One region of the Paenibacillus sp. p3-SID1389 genome, then DNA from elsewhere that is predicted to be linked to it. Evidence: predicted binding sites of a transcription regulator. Region 1 holds the regulator's gene; the other holds the start of a gene.

Region 1 (6,073 bases):
GAGGAATGTGACCGACTGCCGCTGCTGACCTTACAGCGTTTGGCCGATCTGTTTGCAGGTGAGGACAGCGATCTCGGGTGGTTTTTTGATGCCATGGTGCAGGAGAAGGAGCGCGAAGCGCTGCCAAGCGAAGACGGCTTTGTATACTACCGCCAATTCGCCTTGCAGGTTGAAGATTGGCTTGACATTGAAGCGCCAAGGGACAGCACGGAGCGCAATCCGCTGGCGGGCGTGACCTTCGAGCAGTTTATGGAGCAGGTCCGGGAACGATTGCGGGAGCGTTTGCCGCAGTATGAGGAGCGGGAAGCCCAGAACATGATGCTGAATGAGGTCATGCGGGCTTTTGAGGAAGACAAGCATTTGCTTGTTGAAGCTGGAACGGGAACGGGCAAATCCTTAGGATATCTGCTGCCGGCCATTTACCACAGCGTCAAGAACGAAGAGAAGGTCATGGTCAGCACGCACACCATCAACCTGCAGGAGCAGCTTAGGGAGCGCGATGTGCCGTTGTTGACGGAGGTCGTGCCTTTTCCGTTTCGTGCAGCCGTTTTTAAAGGTAGGCAGCATTATTTGTGCTTGCGCAAATTTGAACATAAAATAAATAGAAAAGACTTCTCAACACCTAAAGAAGAGGTGATGACGGCCGCGCAAATGGTCGTATGGCTTACCCAAACGGAAAGCGGCGATGACGAAGAGCTGAATCTCGGCAATCGCGGCGGTGATTTATGGGAGACGGTGGCCAGTGAGTCGGAATCCTGCTTAGGCCGATCCTGTCCTTGGTTCCGCAAATGCTTCTATCATCGCGCAAAACACGAAGCCGGTGTCGCGGACGTGGTCATTACGAACCACTCTAAGCTGTTTACGGACATCCAGGCGGGGCATCAGCTGCTGCCGGGTTACGAGCGGCTGGTTATCGATGAAGCGCATCATTTAGAGGATGTGGCCGGCAAGCATTTGGGGATTCATATGAAGTATTTTACGGTCGTGCATACGCTGACCCGGTTATTTAAAGACAGCAAGACGGGGCAGCTGGCCAACCTTCGCAGCTCGCTTGAAGCGTCGGGCGCGGAGAAAGCCTCAGAATGGTGCTCAGTCATCGACGGAATCTATCCAACGCTGGTGGACGTGAAGGAGAGCTGGGACAAGCTCAGCGAGCTGCTGTTCAGCTTGATGCCTGACCGCAGCGACGCCGCCCCTGGCGATCCCGGGCAATTCGTGTACCGGCTGTTGCCGAATCGAAAACCAAAGGATTGGGAGACGCTGACCGCGCTCGAAAATCAAATTTACGTAGGTCTTGGCGACGTGCTTCGGAAAGGGGAGCGCCTCCTGTCCGAAATCCGAGAAGAGCAGGACGATTATGCAGCGGAGAGCCTGATCACCGATATCAGCGGCTTGTTTAAAGATTTAGCCGGGGAACGGGAAGCGCTGCGCTTCTTCATGAAGTTGGAGAGCGAGGACACCGTCTATTGGATGGAGGCGAACGGGAACTTCCGTAGCCGGTCGCTCCAGATGTATGCGGTGCCGATTGACGTCAGCGCTCAATTGAAGCAATTTTTCTTCGACCGGAAGAAGAGTGTCGTTATGACGTCCGCGACTTTATCGGTGGATAAATCGTTCCAATATATGATCGAGCAGCTTGGCTTGACTGAGGCGGCGGAAGAGGATCGGTTGATCACAGCGATGCTGCCCTCGCCGTTTAACTACCGCGATCAGGCGTTGCTGGTGATCCCGCGCGATTTTCCAAGTGTGAAGGGCAGCGTGGGGGATGACCATTTCATTCATACGCTGGTGCAATCGCTGGCGGATGCCGCGGTGGCGACGCAAGGTCGCATGCTGGTGCTGTTTACATCCTATCGGATGCTCAGGCAGGTGTATGACCCGCTGAAGGAACTGCTCGCAGCGGAGGGAATCACGGTGATCGGGCAAGGGATGGACAGCGGCAGCCGCACCAAGCTGACCCGACGGTTCCAAGGGAACAGCGCATCGGTGCTGCTCGGGACAAGCAGCTTTTGGGAAGGGGTGGATATTCCTGGCGAGGCGCTGACCAGTTTAGCGATCGTACGCTTGCCGTTCCAGCCGCCAAACCACCCGCTGATGGAAGCGAAGAGCGAACGCCTGCAGCGGGAGAAGAAGAATCCATTCATGAAACTGTCCGTCCCGCAAGCGGTTATCCGCTTTAAGCAAGGATTCGGACGACTTGTCCGCTCGTCGCAGGACCGCGGCATCGTGATCGTTTATGATACCCGGATCCTGGAATCTTATTATGGAAAATATTTCTTATACTCTTTGCCCGGACCGAAGATGGAGCATATGCCATTAACTCAGATGGTTCCGCGCATCTCGGAATGGTTAAATCCCGAAGCCTAAGCCGCTTCATAGATCGCATTGAAGAATAGGGGGAACAAGCATGAAGTCAGATAAAATTTCGGACGCTGTCGTCCGCAGACTGCCGGTTTACCTGCGTTTCTTAAATGAACTCAGCCGACGGGAGGTGCCAACGGTGTCCTCCCAGGAGCTCGGACAGAAGCTGGATCTCAATCCGGCGCAAATCCGTAAGGATTTGGCTTATTTCGGCGATTTTGGCCGGAAGGGGATCGGCTACGATGTCGCTTATTTGATTGAAAAAATTCAACAAATTCTCAATCTGGACCAACAGATTAACGTCGCGCTGGTGGGTGCCGGGAATCTGGGGCAAGCCCTTTCGAATTATAATGCGTATTTGAAGGATAATATGAAGATTGTTGCGGTGTTCGACGCTTCACCGGCTAAGATCGGCAAGCAGATCAACAACATCACGATTCAGCCGATCGAAGAGCTGGCGGAAACCGTCCGGGCGAAAAATATCCGCATCGGCATCATCACCGTGCCGGATACGGAGGCGCAACGCGTAGCGGATGAGCTGGTTGCCGCCGGAATCGGTGCGATTCTGAACTTCGCGCCAACGATTCTGAAGGTTCCGCCGGAAGTTCGGATCCATGCGGCTGACTTCACTACTGATTTGCTGAGCTTGGCTTACTACTTGGAAGACGGAAAGGAAACAAGCAACGTATGAGTCGTAAATGGTTAATTAAGAACGGGACGTTTGCCGTCTTAAATGCGGACCGTCCTGTAATTCACGGATATATGCTCGTTGAGGGCGATACGATCAGCTATATTGGCGAAGAGCGCCCGGAAGGCGTGGAAGGCGCCGAAACGTTGGACGGCAAAGGGTTGTTGTTCCTGCCGGGCCTGATCAATACCCATGGCCATGCGGCGATGTCGCTGCTGCGCGGCTATGGGGATGATATGGTGCTGCAAACCTGGCTGCAGGAGAAAATGTGGCCGATGGAAGCCAAATTTACTGCGGCGGATGTGTATGCCGGTACGGCGTTATCTGTGTTGGAAATGCTCAAGGGCGGGACGACGACGTTCCTGGATATGTACGATCACATGGACGAAGTGGCCAAAGTCGTGGAGGAATCGGGTATTCGCGCCGTGTTGATGCGCGGGGCCATCGGGTTGTGCTCCCCGGAAGAGCAAGATCAGAAGCTCAAAGAAGCGATCGCGTTTGCTCAGAACTGGCACGGCAAGGCAGAAGGCCGCATCACCACGATGATGTCGCCGCATGCACCATACACCTGCCCGCCAGCCTTTATCGAGAAATTTGTGCAAGCTGCCCATGATCTCGATTTGCCGATGCACACGCATATGTCGGAGACGCGCGCCGAGGTAGAGCAGAACGTTAACGATTACGGCGTCCGCCCGGTAGAACATTTGCTGAAGCTGGGGATGTTCTCCCGCCCGACCCTGCTTGCCCACGCTGTGCATTTGACGGACGAGGAAATCGACATCTTGGCAGCGCACGGCGTTACCATCTCGCATAACCCAGGCAGTAACCTGAAGCTGGCCAGCGGGGTCGCCCGCGTACCGGAACTCCTGAAGAAGGGCGTAGTTGTATCGCTGGGTACTGACGGTCCGGCGAGCAATAATAACCTGGATATGCTGGAGGAGATTCGTTTGGCTGCGCTGATTCATAAAGGCGTATCCGGCGATCCAACGGCGGTTCCTGCGCTGGAAGCTCTGAAAATGGGGACGGAATACGGCGCGAAATCGGTCTTCTTGCAAAATACAGGCAAGCTGGCTGCTGGCATGAAGGCGGATATCATCGCCTTAAATACGGAGCAAGCCCATTTCCTGCCGAGAACGGATTATATCTCCCATACCGTTTATTCCGCTGGCGCCAAAGATGTAGAGCATGTCTGGGTCAACGGTAAGCAGGTAGTCAAGCACGGTGCTTGTCTGACACTGGATGAAGAACGCATCCGCTACGAGGCGCAAGCGGCGTTTGAGGGACTGTTGGCACGATAATGAGCGGCGCGCGGTTTCCTGAAGGAGGCTGCTTGCTTAGGAAGGGAAAGGAAGAGTAGCTTGAGGAAGCGAACGAAATGGATCCTGCTGTCCCTCGTGATTCTGTTGATCGTGCTCCTGGGTCTCCACCGGTTTTATCTATACATTCATGAGGATACGTGGAAAGCCGAAAGAGCCGCTATCCAGCAGGCGAAGCAGGAGACGGATCTCGTCCGGGGCGACAAGGTTTGGAAGTCGGTATGGGATGAAGTTACCTGGGTCGTGCAAGGGGAGGATGCATCCGGCCGCCAAATGATGGTCTGGTTAAGGGAAGGACATGATCCAGAGGTACGCTTGCTGTCCGATGGCAAGTCCGAGAGCCAAATGCGTGAGATCATCAAACAATCGTTGCCGGGGATCCGGGTGGTTCGGCTGCTGCCAGGCATATACAATAACCAATTGGTGTGGCAGCTGTTCTATAAAGAGAAGGACCACCATTATTATCGGTTTTTCAGTTTCACGACCGGCGAAGCTTTGCCGGAAGTGTTCACCCTGCCGAACCGCTGACAGGGGGGCTATGGATCAATCATAAATAAACGGTTTCGTTGTTTAGGCGAAGAGCCTGAATCGCGGAACCGTTTTATTTTTTGGCTTGAGAAAAAGTAGCATTTCGGGGTAGAACTACTAGCGTTCATTTTTAAATATCTTCACACTTTTCTTCGAAATTTGATATACGATGTGATATACTCATATTTGTAGTTTTGATATACGGGAATATATATCACAGAGTTGATAGTTTATATAGATAAGGGGGGCATCACGTGAAACTGCGTATTGGACCAATTGCTGCAAGCATTGCTATTTCCGCCCTTGTATTATTTGGTGGATGGTTCCTATATCGGCAGTGGGCGATTGAGCGTCCGCTGGAGAATATTGTGAAGAGTGTAGATGGAGTAAATCATGTCGATATGAACGTGAAAGCGGACGAGCTGGAGCTTAAGCTGAATTTAAAGCCGGGGACGGATCTTGGTGCTCTGGTGCGTCAAATTGAGAAGAACGGGGAGAAGCAAATCGGTAGCCGAACTTTGAAGCTGGATATCGAGGATCATTCTTCGCCGGAACTTGACCAGCTGTGGGAAAACGCCATGTTTACCGTTGCTCAGGCTATGGAAAATAAGCAATATACACAAATTACAGCTGCATTGAAACAGATGGAGCAAGAAAACAGCAAGCTGAAAGCTACGGCAGAGATGGATGAGAAGAACGTGTATATCACCTTAACGGACGGACAATACAGCAAATTTATCATTTTGCCTCGTTCGCCGGAACGGATGGGGGTATGGCCAAATGCGTAAATGGATGATTGAAGCCGCGCTTGGCTTTATTCTCGTACTGATCGTGTTTCTGGCAGTGATCGGCGTTAACGTGATTCCGCTCGTTACGGCCATCGTGTTGTTCGGCGCAGTATTTACAATGCTCAAACTACGTGGCGGCATCACGATTGGAGCTGCCCAGGAACGGAAACGCAAAAAGCGCGGGCCGGCGAAGCTAACCTTCGAGCAGATCGGCGGTCAGGAGAGCGCCAAGCAGGAGCTTCGCGAAGCGCTGGACTTCATGGTGCGCCATGAGGAAATCAGCAAGTTTGGTATCCGGCCGATCAAAGGGATTTTGCTGACCGGGCCTCCCGGAACCGGGAAAACATTGCTGGCCAAAGCGGCGGCGCATTATACGAACGCGGTGTTTGTGG
Region 2 (6,073 bases), on a different contig from region 1:
AGACCGGCCAGCGGTTCTCCGGCGGCGAACGGCAGCGCGTCGCCCTGGCGCGGATCCTCCTGCAGGATACGCCTGTGCTCATCCTCGATGAGCCAACCGTCGGCCTCGATCCGCGCACGGAACGCGAGCTGCTGGCGACGATCTTCTGCTCGACGCAGGGCAAGTCGCTCATCTGGGTGACGCACCACCTTGTTGGTGCCGAAAAGATGGACGAGATCGTGTTCATGGAGCACGGACGGATCGTGATGCGCGGCAGCCATGCGGAGCTGCTAGCCCGTGAACCGCGGTACCGCAATTTGTACCGGCTGGATTGTCCGGAGGAGTAAGACACATACTAAAAATAAGGCGGCGATGCAAGGGAAACCGGCATCGCCGTTTTTTAGATTTAAGAAAAGTATAGCAAGATGTCCGAACTGCAAAAGTACATTTGATTTCCGCCAAATTCCGGCCGATGAGCCCTTTGAGCTGCAAAAGTGCAGTTGATTTCGGCTAATTTTGCCCTGGAACCACGAAATCGTTGAAATGAACTGCACTTTTACATCCCATTCGCCTTTTTTCGGTCAAAATGGGTGAAATGAACTGTACTTTTACATTTGGAGGGTCGTTTAGAGGGCGTTTGCGCTTCACTTCAGTCGCCTGCATCCTTGGTTGGAACGTCTGAGGTGTTTGGGGAGTTTTTGTAGTCTGGATTGGGGCGTCGTGGTGTCTCGCATGGGTCGTTTTGGTGTCTTTACTTAGGTTGTTTGTCACCACACTTTATTCGTCTGCAGCTCATGCGGCCCTACCTTGCTCATCAGCGGCTTCGCTTTACTGTCAGCGCCTCACTTTGCGTAACTGCAACTTCACTTTGCCCGTCTGTCGCCCCGCTTGGCTCATCAGCCCCCGTTTCGGGCACCACTATAACCACTATAGGAAGGGACTAGTTATATTACTCAATAAATAGCCTTTTCTGCTTCCGTTTTCACAAGGGAGCCGATATAATGGTTCTTAATATATTTACATGAGGTGTAAGCTATAAGAGTTTGGGTTTGGTCAATCCCAATCGGGTATAGCCTGAAAAATGCAGCTAACGGGGTGAGGGGATGGAGCTCAGACAAATCCAATACTTTATCGAGGCGGCCAAGCTGGAGCATGTGACGGAAGCGTCGTATGCGCTGCATGTGTCGCAGTCGGCGGTCAGTCGGCAAATCTTTAAGCTGGAGGCAGAGCTAGGCGTCGATCTGTTTGTCCATGAAGGCCGGAAGGTGAAGCTGACACCCATCGGCCGGCAGTTCCTGCAGCATATGGAGCAAATGATGAAGGTCCTTGAGCAGGCGCGACAGGAAATTAACGAGTATCTGGATCCGGAGCGCGGGACGGTCCGCATCGGTTTCCCGAGCAGTCTGGCGGCCAACCTGGTGCCGACGGTGGTGTCGGCGTTTCGGCGCCGGTATCCGGAGGTGCATTTTCAACTGCAGCATGGGTCGTATCGGGAGCTGCTGGACTGGGTCGGCGGCGGCTTGATGAATCTGGCCATGATTGGTCCGGTGCCCCAAGGGGAACCCCAAGTCACAGGGGAAATGTTATTCCGCGAAAAGTTCAAGGTGCTGTTGCCTGCCGGACATCGCTTGGCTGACCGTGAATCCGTGGGGCTGGACGAACTGCGGGAGGATGTATTCGTATTATTCCCGAAAGGCTTTGTTCTGCGGGAAATCGTGGTGGACGCCTGCGACAAAATCGGATTTCAACCAAAGGTGTCGTTTGAAGGGGATGATCTGGACGCGATTAAGGGGCTGGTGTCCGCCGGGCTGGGGTTGACGTTGCTTCCGGAGATTGCGCTCGGCGAGCATATTCCTTCCACGATCGTGTCGCTGCCGATGATGGAGCCTCAGGTCACCCGGGACGTTGGGGTGATCATTCCGGCGAATCGCGAGCTCGCGCCGACGGAAAAGCTGTTTTATGATTTTTTGAAAGAGAACCTGCCGTTGTCATGCGGAAATTAGGATTCATCGAAAAATGATATCGATAAGGGCCGTGAATTTTGTCACTTGCACGGTCCTTTTTTCTTGAAAATGTGTTACAATTTATTCGGATTGTTTAGGTTTAAGATGTGCAAATTTTCACTAACTTAAAATGGGTTATAGGCATCCAAAGGAGGAACACTATGCTTGAACAGAAGTTCGGCTAGCGAATCCTCAGATTATCGCAAAGGAGAATCGAATATGTCAGAGACAGTTACAGAAACAAAAACGGAGCAATCCGTAGCTGGTACCGCAAGTGGGCAGCAGGAGCTCCTGGAGCAGCTCTTGAAGCCGGAGGTGCAGCAATCGCTGACCGCTCTGGTTGAGCAGCTTCCCAAATTAAATGAGCTCGTTGGAGTTTTGACGAAAACGTATGATTTTGCCAAAGCGGTGGCGACGGATGAAATTCTGAAGAATGACACGGTAGGCGCCATTTCGGAAATTGCCGGGCCAGTTGTTGGCAAGGTGAAGCATTTGGCGGCTAACGTCATCGAAGCGAAGGATCGTGCCGAGGACAGCCAAGAAGTCATTGGCGTGTTTGGGTTGATGAAGATGCTGAAGGACCCGCAAACGCAAAAGCTGCTCCGGTTCGTTAACGCGTATCTTCAAGTGTCCGGTGAACGGGACCGCCAACAAAACTAACGGAGGAATACGATTATGTCAAAACATATTTTAATTTTGGGCGCCGGCTATGGCGGCGTACTCAGCGCATTGTCGGCCCGTAAGTTTATGGATAAATCGCAGGCGCGGATCACGGTGGTGAACCAATATCCGACGCATCAAATCATTACGGAGCTGCATCGCCTTGCCGCAGGCAGCATTTCCGAACGCGCGGTGTCCTTGCCGCTCGATAAGCTGTTTAAAGGCAAAGACATCGATTTGCGGATCGCTAAGGTTGAGAGTTTTTCTGTCGACAAAAAAGAAGTTAAGCTCTCCGACGGTACTGTGTTGTCTTATGACGCCCTTGTGGTTGGTCTGGGCAGCATTACTGCGTATTTCGGCATCCCGGGCTTGGAGAAGCACAGCATGGTGCTGAAATCGGCGGACGATGCCAAACGGATTTATGCGCATATCGAATCGCGTATTCGCGAATATGCGGCAAGCGGCAACGAAGCCGATGCTACGATCGTGATCGGCGGCGGCGGATTGACTGGCGTCGAGCTGGTTGGCGAAATCGCGGATAAGCTGCCGGAACTGACGAAGAAATACGGCGTACCTCAAAGCGAGATCAAGCTCATGCTCGTGGAAGCTGGACCTAAGATCTTGCCGGTGCTGCCGGACGAGTTGATCGAGCGCGCCACAGCCAGCCTCGAGAAACGCGGCGTGAAGTTCTTGACCGGCTTGCCGGTGACCAATGTGGAAGGCAACACGATCGATCTCAAGGATGGGCAAAAGATCGTGGCCAACACCTTCGTTTGGACGGGCGGCGTGCAAGGCAATCCGCTAGTTGGCGAATCGGGACTGGAAGTGAACCGCGGCCGTGCTTCGGTGAATGAATTCCTGCAGTCCGTCTCCCATCCGGACGTATTCGTTGCGGGTGACAGCGCCGTATTTATGGGTCCGGACGGTCGTCCTTACCCGCCGACAGCGCAAATCGCTTGGCAAATGGGCGAGCTGATCGGTTACAATCTGTTTGCGTATCTCAACGGCAAGACGATGAACGCATTCAGCCCGATCAACTCCGGTACGCTGGCTTCGCTCGGACGCAAAGACGCTGTAGCGACCATCGGGGCAAGCAATACCCAGTTGCGCGGGTTGCCAGCTACGTTGATGAAGGAAGCAAGTAACATCCGCTATCTGTCCCACATCAAAGCGCTGGATGCATTGGCTTACTAAAGCTCCTTAAATACAAAGCGTCGCCCAAGAGGATGAATCCTCTGGGCGACGCTTTTTTTTACGTTATGCTCTTTATACAACCCCGTGAGCGATCATTGCGTCAGCGACTTTCAGGAAGCCGGCAATGTTGGAGCCGACAACCAGGTTGTCGTCATAACCGTATTCTTTAGCCGCGTTTACGCTGCTTTGGTAGATGTTGCGCATAATGTCCTTCAGCTTAGCATCCACTTCCTCAAACGACCAGGCGAGTCTTGCGCTGTTTTGTGCCATTTCCAGAGCGGAAACGGCAACCCCGCCGGCATTTGCAGCCTTAGCTGGTCCGAAGTATACGTCATTGTTCAGATAAACTTCGATAGCTTCCAGCGTGGACGGCATGTTGGCTCCTTCAGCTACATATTTGACGCCGTTGGCCACCAGCAGTTTCGCCGAAGCTTCGTTGATTTCGTTTTGCGTTGCGCAAGGCAAGGCGATGTCGCAAGGGATGCTCCAAATATTTTGGCAGCCTTCTACATATTCAGCAGTAGGATGCTCGTTCACGTATTCCTTGATCCGCTTGCGTTCTACTTCTTTCAAACGCTTCACTGTTGCAAGATTAATGCCGTTCTTGTCGTAGACATATCCGTTCGAGTCACTGCAAGCTACGACCTTCGCGCCAAGCTGTTGTGCCTTCTCAATCGCGTAGATCGATACGTTCCCGGAACCGGAGACGACGACGGTTTTCCCGGCGAAGCTATCGCCCCGACTCGCCAGCATTTCGCTGGTGAAGTAAACCAGCCCGTAGCCGGTAGCTTCAGTCCGCGTCAAGCTGCCGCCGTAGTTCAAGCCTTTCCCCGTCAATACGCCGGTTTCATTGCCATACAGCCGTTTGTATTGACCGAACATGTAGCCGATTTCCCGAGCGCCAACGCCAATATCGCCTGCAGGCACGTCGGTGTCTGGACCGATGTATTTGGACAGCTCCGTCATGAAGCTTTGGGTAAAGCGCATCACTTCGAGATCGGATTTGCCTTTCGGATCGAAGTCAGATCCGCCTTTGCCGCCGCCGATTGGCTGGCCGGTCAACGAGTTCTTGAAAATTTGTTCAAACCCAAGGAATTTGATGATGCTGGCATTGACAGACGGGTGAAAACGAAGTCCGCCTTTATAAGGACCAATCGCACTGTTAAATTGAACCCGGAAGCCGCGGTTCACTTGCACTTTGCCTTGGTCATCCACCCAAGGGACGCGGAAAGTGATCATTCGTTCCGGCTCGACGATGCGTTCGAGAATCCCATGCTCTTGATATTTCGGATGTTTGGCGAATACAGGAACCAGTGAGTCAAGGATTTCCTTGACGGCCTGATGGAATTCCGATTCCCCTGGATTCCGTTTTTGAACGGTCTCGTATACCTGATCTACATATTTGCGAGCCGCCTCCAGGCCTGCTTCGCGTTGCTGTGTTAAAGCCATGATCCACTCCACCTTTCTGATGTGCGTAATCGGATGAGTACGTTCACCATTTCACGATAATTATGACCTCTATTGTAATATTGATGTCAGCTATTAACAAAGCTAATTTGAGATCAACTTGATGATCGAATGAGATGAACTGGAGCGGAAGAACGGCTTTGTGGCAAGGCGGAACAGGAGTATTATGTCCGGGGAATGGGCGGTTCAGACAAAAAAGACCGGCTCCACAGGATCCCTCCATGCGGTTCCGGTCGTTCTGATTTTTAAGGAAATTACTTCTGGAAAGAGTTCCAATAAGTTACTTGGTCTACCGACAAACGCGCCGTTGCATGAGCTGGTTTTGCCGCTTTACCAATCGCGATCAGCAAGATCGGTTTCAACGTTTCCGGTACGTCAAATGCTTCGGCAAATTGCTCCGCATTGTATCCGCCCATAGGTACCGTGTCGTAGCCTTTAGCTTTGGCGATCAGCATCAGTTGCATCGACACCAGTCCAGCGTCCAACAGATTGACTTGATGCAAACGTTCCGGTCCCATGCCGCCATAGCCTTTTTGCAGACGCTCCACAAAATTATTTTTGACCTCCTCCGTCATTGCACCCAGCCGCACAGACTCGGAATAAATCTCTTCGGCCCGTTCATACGAACGAAGATCGCCCAATACCGCAATGACAGCCGAGGAATCCACAACCTGCTGCTGATTGTTGGCGATCGGGAGCAGCTTTTGCTTCAGCTCAGGCTCGTCGATGATCAAGAAACGCCATGGCTGCAGATTGGACGAGGATGGAGC

What was found. Region 1 encodes Rex, which represses fermentation and respiration genes when NADH is low (regulators of the CRP and FNR family bind a similar motif). Its sites were predicted from a motif close to TTGTGAAATATTTCACAA; they were not measured.
Region 2: M3G15_RS11235 (DUF1641 domain-containing protein) is a predicted target of Rex. The motif match lies at 2,088-2,105, and genes of this name have one in related genera.

What each region holds. Positions count from the first base shown of each region.
Region 1 covers NZ_JALXVO010000019.1:20,202-26,274, forward strand. The annotation lists gene dinG (ATP-dependent DNA helicase DinG) at 1-2,367, shown strand, start outside; gene M3G15_RS10135 (redox-sensing transcriptional repressor Rex) at 2,408-3,052, shown strand; gene M3G15_RS10140 (amidohydrolase) at 3,049-4,347, shown strand; gene M3G15_RS10145 (cell wall elongation regulator TseB-like domain-containing protein) at 4,408-4,893, shown strand; gene M3G15_RS10150 (hypothetical protein) at 5,148-5,681, shown strand; gene M3G15_RS10155 (AAA family ATPase) at 5,674-6,073, shown strand, end outside.
Region 2 covers NZ_JALXVO010000022.1:36,852-42,924, forward strand. The annotation lists gene cydC (thiol reductant ABC exporter subunit CydC) at 1-326, shown strand, start outside; gene gltC (glutamate biosynthesis transcriptional regulator GltC) at 1,083-1,982, shown strand; gene M3G15_RS11235 (DUF1641 domain-containing protein) at 2,202-2,642, shown strand; gene M3G15_RS11240 (NAD(P)/FAD-dependent oxidoreductase) at 2,658-3,836, shown strand; gene gdhA (NADP-specific glutamate dehydrogenase) at 3,909-5,285, opposite strand; gene M3G15_RS11250 (nitroreductase family protein) at 5,558-6,073, opposite strand, start outside.